2 regions of the Vibrio sp. 1288 genome follow, and region 1 is predicted to be linked to the other one. Evidence: predicted binding sites of a transcription regulator. Region 1 holds the regulator's gene; the other holds the start of a gene.
What was found. The regulator MetJ, encoded in region 1, represses methionine synthesis genes. The targets are predictions, from matches to a motif close to TTAGACNTNTANANGTCTAA.
Positions count from the first base shown of each region.

Region 1 (3,426 bases):
AGATACCAAGGAAATGCTCGAGTGTGACTTAAAGCTTGAAATGGCGGCTATTCCAGATTTAAAAGATGCGATTGCCTACGCTGAAGACATTCGAGATTATGTGTCTCGAGATCTCTTCCAAGATATTCTTGAAGATGAAGAAGAACATGTTGATTGGCTAGAGACGCAACTTGGCTTGATTGAAATGTCTGGTATTGAGAATTATCTCCAAGCGCAATACGTGGACGAAGAGTAACGATACTTTCTAAGTTTGCATACTCCAATAATAGTAAGAAGAAAGAGCACCTGACTCGAAAATCGGGTGCTTAACCCCGTTATCTGGTCTAATCTCTTTTATTATCGGCTTTTTAAGGATATTGCTCGCAATCTTGCCTATGAAGTTTGATTTCTATCCGATAGAATTTATGCCCCCTTACCTAAAAATAAAAAAGAGAAACGTCCATGTCTGAAGACAACCACCAAGCAGCCACTCCAGAAGAAGAACATCGCCAAAAAGCATTGGATTACCATGCTTATCCAACTCCAGGAAAGATTGCTGTCGAACTGACAAAGCCTGCGGAAACGGCGGGTGATCTTGCCCTTGCATATAGCCCTGGTGTTGCAGAGCCAGTGCGTGAAATCGCACAAAACCCGGATAACGTGTACAAGTACACTGCAAAAGGGAACATGGTTGCTGTTATTTCTAACGGTACCGCTATTCTAGGTCTAGGTAACCTAGGTCCACTTGCATCTAAGCCAGTGATGGAAGGTAAAGCGTTACTGTTTAAGCGTTTTGCAGGTCTTGACTCTATTGATATTGAAGTTAAGCACCGCACGATCGATGAATTTGTTGATACTGTTGCGAGCATTGCAGACACTTTTGGCGGTATCAACCTTGAAGATATTAAAGCACCAGACTGTTTTGAGATTGAAAAGCGTCTGATTGAACGTTGTGATGTACCAGTATTCCACGATGATCAACATGGTACTGCTATTGTAACGGCAGCGGGTATGCTGAATGCAATCGAACTTCAAGGTAAGAAACTTGAAGATTCAACAATTGTTTGTCTTGGCGCTGGCGCTGCCGCTGTAGCGTGTATGGAGCTTCTGATCAAATGCGGCGCAATGCGCGAAAAAATCTACATGCTAGATCGCAAAGGTGTGATTCACACTCGTCGTGATGATCTTAATGAATATAAGCAGCTATTTGCGAACAATACAGATAAGCGCACACTAGAAGACGTGATTGAAGGTGCAGATCTGTTCCTAGGTGTATCTGGTCCAAACCTATTGCCAGCGGAAGCGTTGAAGTTGATGGCAGATAAGCCAATCGTATTCGCATGTTCTAACCCGGATCCTGAAATCAAGCCGGAACTTGCTCACGCAGTTCGTGATGACTTGATCATGGGTACTGGCCGTAGTGATTATCCTAACCAAGTTAACAACGTATTGTGTTTCCCATTCATTTTCCGCGGTGCTCTTGATGTGCGTGCAAGTGAAATCAATGATGAAATGAAACTTGCAGCCGTTGAGGCGATTCGTGAGCTAGCAAAAGAGCCTGTACCTGAAGCCGTATTGAAGGCTGCAGGTGTTGATAAGCTAGAGTTTGGTGCGGACTATATTATTCCAAAACCAATGGATTCACGTTTGCTACCACGTGTTGCAAAAGCGGTCGCTCAGGCGGCGGTTAATTCAGGTGTAGCTCGTATCGAGATGCCTGAAAACTACATGGCAGAGTAATATATCTTTCAGATGTGATACATAAAAAATGGGACGCTATTGCGTCCCATTTTTTATGTCATTCATTTGGCTCGAGGCAAGAGTTATTACCTGAAACCTCTTATCAGGCTTTTTTATTCTTCGTCGAATGACTCAAATTCGATGCCCATTTCCGTCATCAGCGCTTTTACTTCTGTTGGAATATCATCAGGACGGTCTTTACGAAGGTCTTCATCTGTCGGAAGTGGCTGACCTGTGTACGCGTGCAAAAATGCCTCGCATAGCAATTCGCTATTGGTTGCATGGCGTAAGTTATTGATCTGACGGCGAGTACGCTCATCAGTTAGCACCTTTAAAACTTTTAGCGGGATAGAGACGGTAATTTTTTTTACTTGTTCGCTTTTTTTGCCGTGCTCTGCATATGGGCTAATGTATTCGCCATTCCAGTCAGCCATTGCACACCTTCATTTATGTAATCGGTTAAAAATAATTTAGGTGCTGATTTTAGCTGCATTTACCGCCATAAGCAAAGACATATAGACGTCTAGAAGTGTTGACGTCTCATTTTTTGACGAGTAAAGTGAACATAACAGCAAAGGAAGCGTGTTGATCACTTTATGTTACTCATTAGATATAGCGCATTCCTATTTAGAAGTCATTACCCGTGAAAGGATACACCCATGAGCACTCGCAAACCTGCGACCATTGCAGTACGCACTGGTATTGAATCAGACAGCCAATATCATGCTGTCGTTCCACCTATTTATCTTTCCACTAACTATGGTTTTCCTGCTTTTGGTGAAGTGCCCAAGTATGATTACACACGATCTGGTAATCCAAACCGCGGACTGTTGGAAAGTGCGCTATCTGAACTCGAGTCTGGAAAAGGAGCGGTTGTTACTAACTGTGGTACGTCGGCATTAAATTTATGGGTTTCCGCTTTTCTCGGCCCAGATGATCTCATTATTGCTCCTCACGATTGTTATGGTGGTACCTATCGTCTTTTTAATACCCGAGCTAACAAAGGCGATTTTAAGGTTCAGTTTGTCGATCAATCAGACGAACAGGCTTTAGATGCTGCATTGGCACAAAAACCAAAACTCATTTTGCTAGAAACTCCGTCAAACCCTCTGGTTCGCGTAGTGGATATTGCAGCTACTTGTGAAAAAGCGAAACAAATCGGCGCGTTAGTTGCGGTGGACAATACCTTTTTGACACCCGTGTACCAAAAACCTTTAGAGCTAGGTGCGGATTTTGTTATCCACTCCACAACAAAGTACATCAACGGTCATTCGGACGTAATTGGTGGGGTAATCATCACCAACACAGAAGCGCATGCAGAAGAGCTTGCATGGTGGGGCAATTGTATTGGTGCAACGGGCACACCTTTCGATAGTTACATGACGCTGCGAGGTATTCGTACGCTTGGTGCTCGTATGCGAGTACATGAAGAGAGCTCACAGCAGGTACTGGCTTACCTACAGAAACAAGTGTTAGTTAAAACTATCTATCATCCAAGCCTGCCGGAACATCCAGGTCATGACATCGCTAAAAAGCAGCAAACGGGCTTTGGCTCTATGTTGAGTTTTGAGTTTGCTGGTTCGTTTGAACAGTTAAAGGTGTTTGTGAAAGAGCTCCAACTGTTTTCATTAGCAGAGTCATTAGGTGGTGTAGAAAGTTTGATTTGCCACCCAGCATCCATGACGCACCGTGCAATGGGTGAGGAGG
Region 1 is NZ_JAWPOX010000044.1:927-4,352, forward strand. Features, by position in the region: gene bfr (bacterioferritin) at 1-235, shown strand, start outside; gene R8O11_RS22045 (malic enzyme-like NAD(P)-binding protein) at 442-1,719, shown strand; gene metJ (met regulon transcriptional regulator MetJ) at 1,833-2,153, opposite strand; gene R8O11_RS22055 (O-succinylhomoserine (thiol)-lyase) at 2,379-3,426, shown strand, end outside.

Region 2 (3,426 bases), on a different contig from region 1:
CGACGATACGATTCCCCCACTCCGCCAATGCTCGCTCATCACATCCAGTAAAGCCAAACACGATCACCCCATCGACGTTGCGACGTTTAAGCACATCCAAATGTTCATTGGTTTTATCGCGATCGAATTGGCTCTCCATGATCACCGCATCATAACCAGCGGAATACAAAGCATTGAGCATGGTACCAACGGCGCGATTTTCTGATGGTGAATCTAAACGGGAGATGATAACCCCAATAACTTTTTGGCTGCCACCACGCATCGACTGCGCCGACTTTGATGGGACGTAGCCTGATTCACGAATGATTTGCTCTACCTTCTCACGCGTTTGCGGTTTTACCTTGGGATCATTGGTAAGCACACGGCTGACCGTCGATTTGCCCACGCCAGCCAATTTTGCGATATCAAGAATGGTGAGTTTTTTGCTCATAAGTGTTCAGATTAAAAGAAGGAATCAAACAAAAGGGAAGCAGTGGCTTCCCTTATCTCAGTCAGTAATGAATATTACTTGTTTAAGTACGCAGGCACATCTGCAATGCTATCCAATACTACCGTTGCAATGGCTTCGCCCTGTTCCGTTACTGGCTTACCAGTGCGAACCAAAATCTTAGTGCCAACGCCTGCCGCTTCTGCTGCCATCATGTCTTCAGCTTTATCGCCGATCATCACAGATTTCTCCATGTCGATCTTCAAGAAGTCACGCGCAGAAATGAACATACCTGGTTTTGGCTTACGGCACTCACAATCTTGCTTGTACTCGCCAATGCCATGTTCTGGATGATGTGGACAGTAATAGATACCATCGAACTCAACACCATTATCAGCAAAGTTCCAATCCATCCATTGAGTCAGAGACAAGAAACGGTCTTCACTGAATTTACCGCGTGCGATGCCCGATTGATTCGTCACTAACACTAGAAGGTAGCCTTTATCTTTTAGCGCTTTCGTCGCTTCAAATACACCATCAATGTACTCAAAATCATGTTCGTCATGAACGTAGCCGTGGTCAACGTTTATCACGCCATCACGATCGATAAAAACAGCAGGTTTTGCCAAAACGTATTTCTCTATTAACTCGGTTTAATCAGATTATTACATACCTTATAAACTTCAACACTATCTAATTCATTCTAGGCCTCGACAAAACGGTTGATTTGTTGGGCAAGAATCGGTAAATCTGAGGGTGCCCTGCCGTCTACCTCCTCCTTTCTATCTATACATCTCCGTTTCGAAACAGAACATCCATACATTTAGACGTCTAGACGTAAAAATATCTATTGACTTCATTCAGCTTAACCCATAGCATCAACTGAAAATTGAGATAAAGCTCAACATTAAGTTCTGTCAAAGGCCGTTTTTGACAGCGAAGTTCCCCGTATCTTTGGGCAGGTTGAAACATGATAGAAATAAAAAACGTCAATAAAGTGTTCTACCAAGGCAGTAAGGAAATCCTTGCCCTGAAAGACATTAACCTACACATCGACAAAGGCACCATCTTTGGTGTTATCGGTTCATCAGGTGCTGGTAAAAGTACGCTGATTCGCTGCGTAAACATGTTAGAAGCGCCGACCTCTGGTTCCATCATCGTTGATGGTGTGGATCTAACCAAACTCAGCAAAAAACAACTAGTCGAAACACGCCGTAACATTGGCATGATCTTCCAGCACTTTAACCTGCTTTCGTCTCGTACTGTGTTTGATAATGTAGCACTGCCACTAGAACTGGCAGGTAAAGACAAATCGCAAATCACAACAAAAGTAACTGAGTTGCTAAAGCTTGTAGGCTTAGCCGACAAACACGAGAGCTACCCATCTAACTTAAGTGGCGGCCAAAAACAGCGTGTGGCAATTGCTCGTGCATTGGCATCCGATCCTAGCGTGCTGCTTTGTGATGAGGCCACTAGTGCGCTAGACCCGGCAACAACTCAATCTATCCTTGAGTTATTGAAAGAGATCAACCGCAAACTCAACATCACGATTTTACTTATCACTCACGAAATGGAAGTCGTAAAAAGTATCTGTCACGAAGTAGCAATCATCGGTGGTGGTGAGCTGGTGGAAAAAGGCACCGTTGGCGATATTTTTGCGCACCCTAAGACAGAGCTAGCGCACCAATTCATTCGCTCAACGCTGGATCTTTCCATTCCTGAAGATTACCAAGCTCGTCTGCAAGCAGAGCGTGTTGATGGCAGCTACCCGTTGGTTCGCTTAGAGTTTACTGGCGCAACCGTCGATGCACCGTTAATGTCGCAAATTTCTCGTAAATACAATATTGATGTGAGTATTTTGAGTTCCGACCTTGATTACGCTGGTGGCGTGAAATTCGGCATGATGGTCGCAGAGCTATTTGGTAACGAAGAAGATGACAACGCAGCTCTTGAATACCTGCGTAAGCACAACGTAAAAGTAGAGGTACTTGGTTATGTCCTTTAATACGATTTCTGAATGGCTGAGCTTAAACAGCAAACTACTTTTAGGTGCAACGTGGGAAACGCTTTACATGGTTGCGGTTGCCGGATTAGTCGGCTTTGCTGTGGGTATTCCATTAGGCGTAATCCTCCATATTACTAAGAAAGGCGGCCTACTTGAAAACACCAAACTAAATAGCGGCTTAGGCGCTATCGTTAACATTGGTCGTTCTGTGCCATTCCTCGTACTGATGGTTGCGATTATTCCAGTGACAAAAATGCTAGTTGGAACCTTTATCGGTACAACCGCAGCAATCGTCCCACTGACTATTGGCGCCATTCCTTTTGTCGCTCGTCTTATTGAAGGTGCTTTATTAGAAGTACCGACAGGCTTGGTGGAAGCAGCGCAGTCAATGGGGGCGACACCAACACAGATCATCACAAAAGTTCTACTACCAGAAGCAATGCCGACTATTGTTAACTCAGTAACGATTACCTTGGTCACTCTCGTTAGCTACTCAGCTATGGCGGGTACGGTAGGCGGCGGCGGCCTAGGTGACGTAGCCATTCGTTACGGTTTCCACCGCTACGATGTAACTATCATGGCCGTGACTGTCGTGATGTTGATTGTTCTAGTACAGATTATTCAGTCTATCGGTGACGCAGTGGTGCGCCGTGTAGACCACAGATAAGTATCAAAAATACAAATTATAAGGAGATAAAGATGAAATTTAGCCTTAAAGGTCTTTTGACTGTAGCAACGGCTGCCTCTGCTCTTGCTCTAGCGGGTTGTGGCGACAAAGAAGTAGACGTAAACAAAGTAAAAGTTGGCGTTATTGCTGGTGCTGAAGCACAAGTAGCCGAAGTTGCCGCTAAAGTAGCAAAAGAGAAATACAACCTAGACGTTGAGCTAGTAACATTTACCGATTACGTAACACCAAACGCCGCTCTGGATGATGGTTCAGTAGACGCGAATGCGTTCCAACACAAACCATACCTAGATCAACAAGTGAAAGACC
Region 2 is NZ_JAWPOX010000029.1:32,835-36,260, reverse strand. Features, by position in the region: gene treR (trehalose operon repressor TreR) at 1-430, opposite strand, end outside; gene gmhB (D-glycero-beta-D-manno-heptose 1,7-bisphosphate 7-phosphatase) at 505-1,056, opposite strand; gene metN (methionine ABC transporter ATP-binding protein MetN) at 1,398-2,432, shown strand; gene R8O11_RS18600 (methionine ABC transporter permease) at 2,422-3,099, shown strand; gene R8O11_RS18595 (MetQ/NlpA family lipoprotein) at 3,132-3,426, shown strand, end outside.
Region 2: metN (methionine ABC transporter ATP-binding protein MetN) is a predicted target of MetJ. The motif match lies at 1,251-1,270, and genes of this name have one in related genera.